2 regions of the Chromobacterium sp. CCUG 30098 genome follow, and region 1 is predicted to be linked to the other one. Evidence: riboswitches for the same ligand, from Rfam matches in the RefSeq annotation. Region 1 holds a riboswitch; the other holds the start of a gene.
The links. Region 1 has a riboswitch for manganese ahead of QUG03_RS10295 (TMEM165/GDT1 family protein). Riboswitches for the same ligand answer to the same signal wherever they lie in the genome.
Positions count from the first base shown of each region.

Region 2: linked by a shared signal. The riboswitch ahead of QUG03_RS06650 (sodium:calcium antiporter) and the one ahead of QUG03_RS10295 (TMEM165/GDT1 family protein) in region 1 are both predicted to bind manganese.

Region 1 is NZ_JAUCGS010000003.1:439,136-446,413, forward strand. It holds gene QUG03_RS10285 (methyltransferase domain-containing protein) at 1-488, shown strand, start outside; gene QUG03_RS10290 (methyl-accepting chemotaxis protein) at 688-2,508, shown strand; gene QUG03_RS10295 (TMEM165/GDT1 family protein) at 2,574-3,143, opposite strand; yybP-ykoY riboswitch at 3,144-3,327, opposite strand; gene mscL (large conductance mechanosensitive channel protein MscL) at 3,366-3,821, opposite strand; gene QUG03_RS10305 (DMT family transporter) at 3,896-4,744, opposite strand; tRNA gene QUG03_RS10310 (tRNA-Asn) at 4,834-4,909, opposite strand; tRNA gene QUG03_RS10315 (tRNA-Asn) at 4,937-5,012, opposite strand; tRNA gene QUG03_RS10320 (tRNA-Asn) at 5,047-5,122, opposite strand; gene ygfZ (CAF17-like 4Fe-4S cluster assembly/insertion protein YgfZ) at 5,318-6,355, shown strand; gene QUG03_RS10330 (H-NS histone family protein) at 6,458-6,763, shown strand; gene QUG03_RS10335 (cyclic-di-GMP receptor FimW-related protein) at 6,930-7,278, shown strand, end outside.
Region 2 is NZ_JAUCGS010000002.1:215,488-222,765, forward strand. It holds gene QUG03_RS06640 (ABC transporter permease) at 1-727, shown strand, start outside; gene QUG03_RS06645 (penicillin acylase family protein) at 1,118-3,283, shown strand; yybP-ykoY riboswitch at 3,394-3,538, shown strand; gene QUG03_RS06650 (sodium:calcium antiporter) at 3,595-4,575, shown strand; gene QUG03_RS06655 (DUF3761 domain-containing protein) at 4,775-5,098, opposite strand; gene blaCHA (CHA family extended-spectrum class A beta-lactamase) at 5,315-6,202, shown strand; gene astE (succinylglutamate desuccinylase) at 6,321-7,278, opposite strand, start outside.

The sequences.
Region 1 (7,278 bases):
AGCCTGCCAGTCGAATCTTGCTGCCCGGCTGCGGCAGCGCCGGAGACTTGCCCCTGTTGCTGGACTGCGGCCATCAGGTGCTGGCCGTCGATTTCAGCACGCAGGCGGTGGAGATCGCTCGCGCGCAGTGGCCGCAGGCGGCCGCCCATATCCGGCAGGCGGACTTTTTCGCCGTCGAGGAAACGCCGTCTTTCGACATGGTGTTCGAGCGGGCCTTTCTCTGCGCGTTGCCGCCCCGCCTGCATGTCCGCTATGCGGAAAAGATGGCGCGCTTGTTGCGCCCCGGCGGCGCGCTGCTTGGAGTGTTCTTTATCGCGGACACGCCGCGCGGCCCGCCGTTCGGCTTGGGCATGTCGGCCTTGAGCGCTTTGCTGGAGCCGGCTTTCGTGTTGGAGAGTTGCGCGCCGCAGGCGGAGGGCGTGCCGGTGTTTGGCGGTCGGGAGTGCTGGATGGTGTGGAGAAGGCAACACGGAAACGGGGATTTGTAATACATTGACATGGCCTATTTGATGATAATCAATAGTCAGCCAACTATTCCAAAAACAAGGCCGCTATCGCTTAGCATGGCTGACTGAAGTCAATAAACAACAATAATTCTAGATAACAGCGACGGGCGGGCCCGAAGCGCCGGAGGGCGCGGGGCCGGCACCAGCCGCTGAACGGGATTGCGGAGCAAGAGGAGAAGTCATGCAGTGGTTCTGGCGCGTGTATACCCTGGTGGAAAAGACTTTCTGGGATACGTTGACCAAGAAATTGTGCAGTTTCTTTTTCATCAGCGTGTTTCAGCTGGGCATGGTGGCTTATGTTTATTATGTGCTGGAAAACATACGGAGTTCGCTGAAAGGGCAGGTCGCTTCGCCCCAGGTGTTGGCCGGCATCGAGTCCAGCATCGACGGCGCGCTGTTTTGGACGATGGCGCTGTGGGTGGTCAGCGTCGCTTTCATCGCCTTCATGGTCTGGTATCTGCGCTTTCTCATCGTCAGACCGCTGAAAATGATTATCCGGATTTTCAATGAAATCGGCGCCGGCGAGGGGGATCTGTCCAGAGACATTCCCACCATCACCCATGACGAAATCCGCGAATTGTCGCTGTCGTATAACCGTTTCCTGCTGAAAATGCGCGAGATCATCAGCAATGTGCGGCTGATGACGGTGCGGATCGCGATGGATTCGGCGCGCACCCGCAAGAACGTGGTCGAATCGCTGGAGGGCGCGCGCAAGCAGGATCAGCTGGCGACGCAGGTCCGGGCCGCCAGCGATCAGAGCACCGAGGGCGTGGGCCAGGTCACTGAGCAAACCCAGGCGATCTCGTCCACCACGCTGGCCAATCTGGATGTGGCGCGGGAATCCTACGCCGAACTCAAATCCGTGGCGGAGAGCATCTACGGCATCAACCAGAAAGTGGGGCATTTCAATCACACGGTGGATGATCTGAGTCAGCGCTCCTCCAGCATCAAGACCATTGTCGATCTGATCAAGGACGTGTCGGACCAGACCAATCTGCTGGCCTTAAACGCCGCGATAGAGGCGGCGCGGGCCGGCGAGAGCGGACGCGGTTTCGCCGTGGTGGCCGATGAGGTGCGCAAACTGGCCGAGCGGGTCAAAAAGGCCACCGACGAGATTTCGCATAATATCGACGGCATGTTGGGGCTGGTGTCGGAGACCCAGGTGGAAACCGCGCAGATCACCGAGGACACCAAGTCGGCGCGGGAGATCGTCTCCAAGGCGTCCGACCATTTCAGCAAGATGATGGGAGACTTCGAAACCACGGCGAGCAGTCTCAGCCAGATCGCCGCCACCATGTCGGAGTTCGTCGCCTCCAATGGCCAGGTCAATCTGCATGTGGCGGAAATCCACGAACTGGGCCATCAGGTGACGGACCGTCTGAACCATACCGAAGACTCGGCCACCAAATTGTCCGGCGCGGCGGAGCAGGTGCAGCAACTGGTGGCGCGCTTCATTCTGGGCGAGGGCGAGTTCGACCAGATCATGCAAACGGCCCGCGAGGCGCGGGATGAATTGCAAACCATGATGGCCGCGCAACTGGCCGCGGGCGTGGCGCTGTTCGATCAGAACTACCAGCCCATCGCCGGCGCCAAGCCGGCCAAGTTCCGCACTCAGTACGACGCCAAGCTGGAAAAACTGATGCAGCCGGTGTACGACCGCGCCGCCAAGTCCGTGCCCGGCGGCGTGTTCTGCCTGGCGGTGGACACCAACGGCTACGCGCCGACTCACAATAGCTGGTATAGCCAGCCCTTGAGCGGAGATGCGGCCAAGGACCTGATCAACAGCCGCGACAAGCGCAAGTTCGCCGATGCCGCCGGTTTGCGGGCCGCGCGCAGCACGCAATCCTTCCTGCTGCAGACGTATACCCGCGACACCGGGGAGGTGCTGTCGGAAGTGGTGCTGCCCATCATGTTGTCCGGCAAGCATTGGGGCGGCTTCCGCCTGGGCTTCAACCCGGAGCAGCTGTTGGAGGCGCTTGGGCGCGGAGCCGCTCGGACTTGAAGCGCTGCAGGTCGGTAGGAAAGCAAAACGGAGGCCGCGGCCTCCGTTTTGTTTTGAGCGTTGCCTCAGATCTGCAACGGGCTTAGCAGGGTGATAATGCCCAGGCCGGCGAACAAGAGCGCGGCAACGGTGTGCACCAGCTTTTGCGGCAGCTTCTTCGCGGCCACCTCGCCCAAGAGCACCGCGGGCACATTGGCCAGCATCATGCCCAGCGTCGTGCCGGCCACCACCAACAGCAAGGCCTCGGGAAAGCGCGCGGACAGCGCGACGGTGGCCAGCTGCGTCTTGTCGCCCATTTCCGCGATAAAGAAAGCGATACAGGTGGTGCCGAACACGCCGAAGCGCTCCATGAGCCGGCTGTCTTCATCCAGCTTGTCCGGAATCAGCATCCAGCCCGCCATGGCGAGAAAGGAAAGACCCAAGCCCCAACGCATGAAGTCCGGTCCTATCTTGCTCATCAGCCAGTGACCCACCGCGGCGGCGGCGAAATGATTGAGCAAGGTGGCGACGAAGATGCCCAGAACGATGGGCATGGGTTTGCGGTAGCGGCCGGCCAGCATCAGGGCGAGCAATTGGGTTTTGTCGCCGATTTCAGCCAAAGCGACGATGCCGGTGGAAATAAGGAAGGCTTCCATGAAAACTCCGGGGGCTGCGCATACGCCATGACAAGCCCGCGCCGCAGCCCCGCGTTGCGCAGACATGTCATGGGTCTTGCCAAACGGAAGTTTTCGTCGCATGCGCCATGGCCGTGATGGCCAAGCCTGTTGACGCATGCCGGCGCTGAAAACCGCGCCGAGGCTACTCCCCCAGAACCAGCCGATTCTAAATCAGTTGGCGTAGCGGGGCAATCTCCGCTCTTAGAGTTGAGACGTGCACTGCGGGCATCGAGAAGCTTTTTCCGGAATGCTGGACACGCAGAACGGGCATTCCTTGGTGGCGGGGGCCGGCGCGGCGGCCGGTTCTTCGCGCTTCAGCCGATTGATGGCCTTGACCAGCATGAAGATGGCGAAAGCCACGATGGTGAAGCTGACCATGGCATTGATGAACAGGCCGATATTCAGCGTGACGGCGCCGGCCTGTTTGGCCGCGGCCACGGACACATAAGGTCCAAGCTGTTTGCTGCCTTCTTTTAGCACGAAGAACATATTGGAGAAATCGACGTTGCCGATCAACAGGCCGATTGGGGGCATGATCACATCGTCGACCAGCGATTTGACGATGGCGCCGAACGCGCCGCCGATGACGACGCCGACCGCCAGATCGATGACATTGCCTTTCATGGCAAATTCTTTGAATTCTTTAATAATGGACATGGTTGGCCTCTGTTTAAATAGCGTTAAGCATTATAGGACATTCGGTCGCCGTCGCTCCACCGCGGGTCTTTCTATCAGGCGGCTGAGCGTGAGCGGACGGGCAGGCTGCCAAGCAAGGCGCCGCCAAGAATGAGCACGATGGCGGTCAGAGCGACGGCGTTCAATTGACCCTGGCCGCTGCCTATCAGCAGCAAGGTGGACAGCAGCGGCGTGGCGTAGGACAGGGAGCCGATCTGCCTGGGGTCGCCTTCCTTCAGCGCGCGGTCCCATAGAAAGAAGGCGCCGCCCATCGGCCCGATGCCGAGCAGGATCAGGGCCAGCCATTGGCCGGCGCTGGGGGCGACGCTGGGTTCGAACAGGGCGTGACACAGCAAGGAGAGCAGGCCGGACAGCAGGCAGAAGCCGCCCACCGCGCTATTGGGAAAGCTGGGTAGTCTGCGGGTCAGCAGGCTGAAGGTGGACCACACCACGGCGGCGGCGATGGCGAGCAGATAGCCGGCGAGATGGCTGCTGGACAAGGCGAGCTTGCCCCCGCTGACAATCAGCGCCGCGCCGCTGAAGCCCAGCGCGCCGGCCAGGATGTGGCGGCCATGCAGCACGGTGCCCGGCACCAGGATGGGGGAGAGCATGACGATCAGCAGCGGCCACAGGTAATTCAGCAGATTGGCTTCCATCGCCGGCGCGTGCCGAAACGCGAAGAACAGCAGGAAGTGATAGCCGAACAAGCCGTAGATCCCCACCAGCAGGGTGGGCGCCGGGACTTTCCAGTCGCGGTAATGGCGCAGGCTGAGCAGGCTGCCGATCAGCAGACAGACGCCAACGACGAAGAAAGGGGGAAGCGAGCGTGTTTGAGCGCCAAGCGCGGCCAGAGAGGCCCAGAGCAGGATGGCGCCCCCGGCGAAGGCAATCGGTCTGGAAATCATTATTATTCCAATGGGGAGGGTGGGCCGATTGTAAAACGGAAGCGAAAATGGAAAAAGCCACAATCCGGAGATTGTGGCTTTTGAAATTTTGGCTCCCCGAGCAGGGCTCGAACCTGCGACCTGCGGATTAACAGTCCGTCGCTCTACCAACTGAGCTATCAGGGATCATAATGCGGTGATGCGGGCTTGTTTTGGCTCCCCGAGCAGGGCTCGAACCTGCGACCTGCGGATTAACAGTCCGTCGCTCTACCAACTGAGCTATCAGGGAATGGAAAACAAGCAATTCTCAAACTGAGCCGGAGTGGCTCCCCGAGCAGGGCTCGAACCTGCGACCTGCGGATTAACAGTCCGTCGCTCTACCAACTGAGCTATCAGGGATTTGAGTGAGGGCGAACTATAGCTTCAGCCTGTCGGGCTGTCAACACTTGCGCGGCTGAAAATCGCTTGCGTCTGTCGGGCGGCTTGGACGTGGCGTTGACGCCCGCAATTCACCGCTGGCGAAGGGAGGCGGCGGCGCGTTAAAATTTCGTTTGTTGACAATGCGGGAATAGCCGCGTTTTTGAGGTGGGTTAAATGAATCTGGACGGTAAGCTCAGGCTGGATGCGCGCGCGGAGCGGGCAAATAAAGATGCGGCGGAAATGAATGTTCATTTGCGGCAGTTGGAGTCTTTGCGCGCAGGCGCCGCAATATCGGTTCTGGATAAGCATAAAATCATCCAGGTGGCGGGAGAGGACGCGGAGGCCTTTTTGCAAGGGCAGCTTTCCAGCGATGTGCGGGAGTTGTCGGACGAAAGCCATGCCCAGTACAGCAGTTACTCTTCAGCCAAAGGACGAATGCTGGCCAGCTTCCTGGTTTGGCGGAGCGACGGCGTTTATTGCCTGGCGGTGTCGGCGGATCTGGCCGAATACGTGGCCAAGCGCCTGAGCATGTTTGTCTTGCGCTCCAAGGTGAAGGTATCCATTGCGGATAATCTGACCTTGATTGGCCTTGCAGGCGCGACGGCGCTGAATACGCTGGCCATTGAGCCGGCATTGGCGGCAAGCGTTGGGCCGCGTGAAATGATTCGAGTTGAATTGGGCCTGTTGATAGGCCTGCCCGGGGCGGGCTGGGTGCTGGCGGTGGATGAGGCCGGCGCAGAGCAGCTTGGCGCAAGGCTGACGGAGGCGGCGAGCCTGGTGTCCTCCGGCGTTTGGGACTGGCGGGATATTGACGCGGGCATCCCTTGGGTCAGTCTGGCGACTCAGGAGCAGTTTGTGCCGCAAATGGCGAATATGGAATTGATTGGCGGGGTAAGCTTTAAGAAAGGCTGTTACCCGGGGCAGGAAATCGTCGCCAGATCGCAGTATTTGGGGAAAATGAAGCGCCGCATGTTCAAAGTGGCATTTAAACAGCCGCTCGCCATCGGCGCCAAACTCTATAGCCCGTCCGTGGCGGGGCAGTCGATTGGCATGGTGGCTGCGGTTTGCCAAGTGGCGCCGGATCAATATGAAGGCTTGGCCGTGGTTCAATTTCAAGCCTGGGAAGAAGGTATTTACGCTGACGAGGCGTACACAATAAGGCTTCAACAACTGGAGCTGCCCTATTCCTTGAATGAGGGGGCTGAGAATTAATTGATAATTTCTGTTTTGTTTCCTTGACTTGAGTGGAAAGGCTTGGCTACATTATCATCTGTAACGCACCACTACTCTTACAATATATTTGGGAACATGCTAATGGAACTGTCGAAATTGGATTTTACTCAGCTGGTGGCTCTGCGCGCCGATGTCGAAGCTGAAATCAAGCGCCGCGAAAGCGAAGAAAAGTCCAAAGCCAAGAAACAAATCATTGAACTTGCTCGCGCTTATGGTCTGAGCGTGGAAGAAGTGCTGGGCAAAACCGGCGGCGTGCGCAAGCCGGTGGAAGCCAAGTATCGTCACCCGGCCAGCCCGGAGCTGACTTGGACCGGCCGCGGCCGTAAGCCGGTGTGGGTACAAGAGTGGATCTCCAGCGGCAAAGCCCTGGACGCTCTGGCTATCTAAGCAAACTGCGGGTTTGCAATGAATTTCGAAAGCGCCTGTCATGGGCGCTTTTTCTTTGTCCGACGGCCAGCGGGCCGGCTTGCGGCTTGCTATAAATGGATGTAGCGTTCAAGCTGTTTCGCGTAGTGATTGAAATGTGCTGACATTGTCTTGAGAGTGGGCGGCTATGCTGGATTTTTTTTCAAGAGGGGCTAAAGGTCGCTCCGACCCGTTGGCCAGCGCGGAAGCGGCCAGGGAGTTCGTGGCGGCTTTGAAGAAGGAGCATGGGGCGGCCGCGCATGAGCGCGTGGTGGCCTTGCTGTCGCCATTGGAGTTGGATTGGCACAATATCTCGGTGGATCGCGTCGAAGCGCTGCTGGCGCTCAATCAAGAGACCGAATCGCTGCACGAAAACCTCTGCGCGCAATACTTGCTGAATACGCGCATGCCCAAGGCGCTGGAAGCGCAATTGCGAAGCCAGATACTGGCGTACGGCAAATGCTTCATCGATAGTTATCAGCATGTGCTGACGGTCG
Region 2 (7,278 bases), on a different contig from region 1:
CGGCAAGCGCATCTACTATCTGGACCCGCAGAACAACGAGGCGCTGCTGACCTACTTCTTCCTCGGCGACGACCCGGACGCGCTGAGCCAGGCGGTGGACAAGAATATGTCGGTGCTGGACAGCCCCGGCCTGCGCTACATCGACTTCCTGGTGCCCGGCCTGGTGGCGATGGCGGTGATGGAAACCTGCCTGATCGCCGTCGGCTGGTCGCTGATCGAAAAACGCGCCACCCGCGTTACCCGGCAGATGCGCATCACCCCGATGCGCAAGACTGATTTCCTGCTGGCCCACGTGCTGGCCTGCCTGGTGTTCAGCCTGCTGGAAACCCTGGTGCTGTATTTGTTCGCCAGCAGTTATTTCGACGTGCACGCCCAGGGCGGGGCGCTGCCCTTCATCGTGCTGCTGCTGGCCGGCAACGTCTGCTTCGCCGGCATCGCCATCCTGGCCGCCTCGCGCGCCACCAAGGCGCAGACCGCCAACGGCCTGCTGGAAATGACCATCCTGTTCCTGGTGATCTTTTCCGGCATCTTTTTCAGCTACAAGCACTTTCCGGAGTGGATGGTGGCGGTGATCGAGGTGTTGCCGCTGACCATCCTGGCGGACGGCATGCGCATGATCTTCGTCGAGGGGGCTGGAGTGCTGGAAATCGCGCGTTCGGCGGTGGTGCTCACGCTGATCGGCATTGCCGGCTTCGTCAGCGGCGCGCGGGTGTTTCGCTGGTATTAGGGGCATGAGGCATCCGCTGCGCGGATGATGGTTTTGATTGCCGGGGCTGCGCTGACCGAGCGAGGCAAGCGTAGCGTCGCGAGGGAATAAGGCAGGAAGGGGAACAACTTGGCCCACTGAGCGAATCAAGGATTCGCTCAGTGATGGCGCGCTAACGTCGCGCTGCTCGAACAGGCAGCCGCTTAAAACGTGCGAAGCGAAGTTTCTGCGTAGCTAAAACCTCGGGCCTGCCACCCGGCGGCAGACTTGAAGGGACTTTGGGCGCGTTGGATACGTGCTTCCTTTCTTGCTGGCCAGTTCCGTCGTTTCAAGAGTGTGAAGAACCGGGCATCGCTGTTGAGCATACTGGCCGACAGCTTATTGTTAAGTTGTCAAAAAGGAGGAAGGGTAGTGAAACGCTTGATCCTCGCCCTATTGGGCATCGCCATGCTGTCCTTGCTGACGGCCTGCGAACTGGACGAAGACGGCAAGCCGCGCGGCAGCCAGGTGCTGTGGGACCGCAGCGGCGTGCCGCACATCTACGCCGCGCGCGCCGACAGCCTGGCCTACGCCTTTGGCCGTGCCCAGATGCAGGCGCATCCGGAGCTGCTGCTGCGGCTGTACGCCCAGGGCCGCGGCCGCGGCGCGGAATACTACGGCGCGGTGTTCGAGGCCGGCGAGCCCTTCCCCAGCAATATGGCGGAAGTGGACCGCATGGTGCGTACCATGGGTTTCCCCGAGCGTTCCAAACAATGGCTGCAACAGCAAAGCCCGCGCATGCGCGCCTACCTGGACGCCTTCGTCGCCGGCGTCAACGACCAGGCCGCCGCCAGCGGCGGTCTGAGCCCGGCGGCGCGCGCGGTGCTGCCGGTGCGCAGCGAGGACGTGCTGGCCCACACCCTGCGCATCTTCTTCGGCTATCTGAGCGGCTCCACCGCCACTGGCGCGGCCAATTGCTCGCTGATCTACCCGGACGCGGTGGCCACCCCCATCAATCTGATCGGCGGCTCCAACGGCTGGGCGCTGGGGCCGGCCAAGAGCCGTTCCGGCAACGCCATGCTGCTGGCCAACCCGCATTTGCTGTGGGGCGGCAGCCACACCTGGTTCGAAGCCCAATTCAAGAGCCCGGAATACGATATCTACGGCGCCACCCTGGTGGGCCTGCCGGTGATGCGCATCGGCTTCAACCAGCGGCTGGGCTGGGTGCACACCGTCAACACCCAGGACGGCTGTGACCTGTACCAACTCAAGCTCAGCGGCCGGCAATACCTGCTGGACGGCGTGGCGCGCGACTTTGAGACCAAGCGCGAAACCCTGTATATCCGTCAGCCGGACGGCAGCCTGCAAGCCGAGCAGCTGACGCTGCGCCGCGCCGAGCAGGGCCCGGTGTTCGACAAGGACGGCCAGAGCTACGCGCTGCGCATCGTCGGCGTCGACCAGCTGCAGACCCCCGGCGTGCTGGAGCAATGGTGGGACATGGCGCAAGCGCCCGACTTCAAGGCCTTCCGCAGCGTCGTGGCGCGGCTGCGCAATCCCTACCACAACATCATCTACGCCGACGCCCAACGCAATATCTGGGCGGCTTTCGGCGGTCTGACCCCGCGCCGCGCCGGCGGCGACGCCGCCTTCTGGGCGCAGCCGGTGGACGGCAGCCGCAGCGATCTGATCTGGCGTCAGGCGCTGCGCCTGGACGAATTGCCGCAGGTGGCCAATCCGTCCAGCGGCTGGGTGCAGAACTCCAATAGCGTGCCCTGGTATATGAGCAAGCCGGCGCTGGACCCGGCCGCCTACGCCGGCTATCTGTCGCCGCGGGCGTCGCCGCTGCTGCGCGAACAGCGCGGCATCGAGCTGATCGAACAGACGCCGGCCTTCACCCTGGACACGCTGCTCAGCGCCAAGCACGACACCCGGCTGCTGCTGGCGGACCGGGTGCTGGACGATTTGATCGGCTATGCGCGCGCCTCCGGCGACGCCGGCCTGATCGCCGCGGCGCAAGTGCTGGCCCAATGGGACCGGCGCAGCGACGCCGCCAGCAAGGGCGCGGTGCTGTTCGCCGCCTGGGTGGCGGCCTCCGGCGGCGAAGAGGCCTTGCGCTACCGCCGGGAAGCGGATCCGGCGCAGCCCTACGACACGCCCGCCGGCCTGCGCGACGCCGGCTTCGCGCTCAGCAAGCTGGGCGCGGCGGCCCAGGGGCTGCAACAGGCCGGCGTGCCGCTGGACATCGCCTTCGGCGAAGTCTACCGGCTGCGGCGCGGCCCCGCCGGCGGCGCGGCGCGGCTGGACCAGCCGGCCAGCGGCGGCGCCGAGGGTTTGGGCGCCTTCCGCACCTTCAGCTATATCGGCGACAGCGACGGCCGTCAGCGCGCCATCTTCGGCGACACCTTCACCGCCCTGGTGGAGTTCGGTCGGCCGCTGCGCGCCAAGGTGATCAACACCTACGGCAACAGCAGCCAGCCGCAATCGCCTTACTACGGCGACCAGATGGAGCTGGCGGCGCGGAACGCCATGCGCGACGCCTTGCTCAATCGCGAGCAGGTGGAGGCGGCGCTGTCCAAGCGTGAGTGGTTCCGCCGCTAGCGCCGAGGCGGCCGCGGCGGCGACGTCGCGGCCCTTCGCCGCCATCCGCAGTGGGCGTCGCATGACGGGCGCCTAGGTTTGCGCCATTGCGCCCAGGCTGGCACAATGGCGCCGTTGTCATTGGGGAGTAGCCATCTTCGGCCCCGCCGAAGAGGCCGCGTCAACAAACTTGAGGAGCTTTCCTCATGGCGCGGTCAGCGGCCGGCATTGCCGGCGCCGCCAAGCGAGACCTTTGGCCACGATGCGTTTGCCGCCGGGCAAGCCGCGTCGTTGCGCCATTGTCCATCCGCTTGCCCGGCCCAAGACTATCTATGCTGTTGACCCTGTCGTTTCTGCTCGGCCTCGCCGTCCTGATCTATCTTTCCTGTCAATACTTCGTCAACGCCATCGAATGGTGCGGACGCCATCTGAACCTGGGCGCCAGCGCCGTCGGCACCGTGCTCGCCGCTTTCGGCACCGCCTTGCCGGAAAGCGCCGTCACCTTGACCGCGATGGCCTTCGGCGGCACGCCGCAACATAAGGACATCGGCGTCGGCGCCGCCCTGGGCGGGCCGCTGGTGCTGGCCACGCTGGCGTACGCGGTGGTGGGCTTCGCGCTGTGGCGCAACCGCAGCCGGCTGGGGCGCGGCGACTACCTGCTGCGCGTCGATCACCGCCGGCTGGCCGGCGACCAACTGGCGTTTTTGCTGATTTTCGCGTTCAAGGTGGCGCTGGGCCTGCTGGCCTTCGCCATCAAGCCCTGGCTGGGCGTGCTGTTCCTGGCCGCTTACGCCGCCTATGTCTGGCGCGAGATCCGCAGCGCGGACACCGCGCCGGAAGAGGAAGAACTGGACGCCTTGAAACTGCGCGCCGGCGGCGGCCTGGGCTGGGCGGCGACGCAGGCCCTGCTGGCCTTGGCGGTGATCGCGGCGGCGGCGCACGGTTTCGTCGCGCAGCTGGAAGCGCTGGCCGGACATTGGGGCATGGCGCCGCATCTGGTGGCCTTGCTGCTGAGCCCGGTGGCCACGGAATTGCCGGAAATCATGAACGCGCTGATCTGGCTGCGCCAGGGCAAGGAGCGCCTGGCATTGGCCAATATCTCCGGCGCGATGATGATACAGGCGACGATTCCCAGCGCCTTCGGCCTGTTCTTCACCCCGTGGATGTTCGACGGCGTCCTGCTGTGGTCCGGCCTGGCCACGATGGCGGCGATCGTCGGCTTGTGGCTGTTGTTCCGCCGCGGCAGCGTGGACGGCCGCTGGCTCTTGGGCGCGGGCGCGGTGTACCTACTGTTTGCCGGCTGTCTGGTGTGAGGCAAGAGCCCGTTCAATGCCGCATCGCCGATGCGCAGCAGATCGTAAACAGGCTCTCAGAGCCTGTTCAGAGTCTCGCGAGCAAGGGCGAGACAAGGCGAAAACGAGCGAAAAAGCGGAATGTACAAATGGTACATGAGCATTTTGAGCTTGTTTTCAACGCCGTATCGCTGAAGCGCAGCAGACTATGAACGGGTTCTCAGAGCCAGGCCGCCACGCCGCCATGATGCGAACACGTGCCGCGCCGATGCTGGCTGAAGCTGTAGCTGCCGTCGCGGCAGCGCGCGCTGGCGCCGGCCGGCGCTTTGCCGGAGCGGGTATGGGCCGGGCTGTGGACCTCCACGCCGTCGGAGTTGGTGTAGCTGCCGTGTTCCAGCAACTGCTCTTGCGCCGGCGCGCTGGCGTGCCGATGCGTGTGCGGCGTTTTGGCTTCAAGCGGCGCGGCCAGCAGGGCCAGGCTGAGGCCGAGCAGGCCGGCGATGCGCCGCAAAGCGGGGATACGGAACTGTGCAGGCTTTTTCATGTCATTCGATTGTTTAATGTGTCATTAAAAGTGCTTGAACTTGTTCGTGATGTTTTGACGCATCTATTTTCGGGGTTCAGGCGCAAAAGAATATGTATCGCACTTTAGTTCATTGTCATTGCGGCGGATAGCGGCAATGCGCATCGGGGGAACTAAACCGCGATGGCCGGCCGTTGCGACGGGCCGCGCCGTCATACCGAATCTGGGGATTGATCTATGGATGATTTTGCGCAGCGGCGCGTCTTGCTGGCGGCCTTGGCCGCCACGCCGTTGATCTGGGGTTGCGCGCGCCCGCCGTTGCGGGTGCCGGGCGAAGCCCCGGCCGCGCGTCAATTGGCGGAGCTGGAACGCAATGCCGGCGGCCGCATCGGCGTGTTCGCGCAAGAAGTGGACAGCGGGCGGACGCTGGCTTACCGGGCGGATGAGCGCTTCCCGATGTGCAGCACGTTCACGCTGCTGCTGGTGGGCGCCTTATTGCAACGCAGCGCGACGCAGCCGGATCTGCTCTACCGCCATGTCGGCTACCGGCGCGAGCAATTGATCGACTATTCGCCCATCGCCGAACAATACGTGGAGCAGGGCATGTCGGTGAAAGACTTGTGCGACGCGGCGATGCGCTTCGGCGACAACACCGCCGCCAATCTGCTGCTGGAGCAGTTGGGCGGGCCGCAGGAGGTGACCCGCTTCGCCCGTTCGTTGGGCGACGGCCTGAGCCGGCTTGACCGCGTCGAGCCGGAACTGAACCGCGCCGAGCCGGACGATCCGCGCGACACCACCACGCCGGCGGCGATGACGGCCAATCTGCGCGCGCTGCTGTTTTCCCCGCTATTGCCGGAGCGGCAGCGCGGTTTGCTGAACGACTGGCTGCTGGGCAACACCACCGGCAATCTGCGCATCCGCGCCGGCTTGCCGGCGGAGTGGCGGGTGGGGGACAAGACCGGCAGCGGCGGCCACGGCGCGGCCAACAACGTGGCCGTGGCCTGGCGGCCGGGCAAGTCGCCGTTGTTGCTGTCGGTCTATTACTGGGGCTCGACGGCGATGATGGACGAGCGCAATGCGGTGATCGCCGCGGTGGCGAGGGTGGCGGCCGCCGAGTTCGCTTGAAACGCCGCGCGGGGCGGGCAGGTCCTGCCGGAATGAACGACGCCGCGGCCATGGCCGCGGCGTTGTCGCGCGCGGCTCCCTTGAGCGCTGGGCGTCCGCGCGGAACCTTGAATCGCGTTTAAGGCAGCCGCGCCGGCGCCACCACGATGCCGGCGCGCAGTCCGGGCTTGACCGTGGGATTGGGGAACAGGATGCGCTCATCGCCGCCGACGGCCACATAGCGGTGTTCGCCGTCCTCGGCGATCAGGAAGCCGTCCGGCAACGCGGTGAAGTTTTCCACGTCGTCGGCCAGGTGCAGGCGGAAGGCTTCGCTGTGTTTGACGATGTCGTACTTGGCCTGGAACAGCGGCAGGTCGCCGTCGCGGTAGCCGGGCAGTTCTTGCTCCGGCTCCGCCAGCAGCCGGCGCAGCGCTTGGTCGATGCCGGCGAAGCGGGATAGATCGTTTTGGCCGAAGGGCCGCGCCTTGCCCAGCTCCAGCGTGAAAGCGTCCACCTGGCAGTGGCGGCTGGTGAAGTAGCTGAAGGTATTGGCCGGCTGGCTGTGCAGCAGCACGGTTTCCACCTGGCAGCTCTTCAGCCAGGCCAGTTGCGCGCGGCTGTGCGGGCGTTCGTGCAGATAGGGGTAGATGGCGAACTTCTCGAACACCGAGCCGCGGATCGCGGTGTGCAGATCGTAATGCCAGCGCCGGCCGCGGGCGGAGGCGAAAAAGTCCGCCGCCGCCTGTTCCAGGCGCGCCGCGCGCGCCGCTTCGCGCGCTTCCGGCTGGCGCGCGTGCGCGCCGTTGAACAGCCGGTTCATATCGTAATCCAGATAACGCTTGCCCAGCCGCATCGCGTCCAGATTGCCGAAGATCACCAGCAGCCGGCAGCGCAGCGCCAGCCTGCCGCCGGCGATGTCGGCCAGGATGGCGTTGAGCACCTCGATAGGCGCGGTCTCATTGCCGTGCACGCCGCTGGACAGCAGCAGGGAATCGGCGGCGGCGGCGAGGGGTTCCAGCTCGACGACGCCGTAATCCAGCCAGCGCGCCCGCACGCCGGAGTGGAGCTGCCATTCGGCGGAGGCCGGGGAGGCGGGA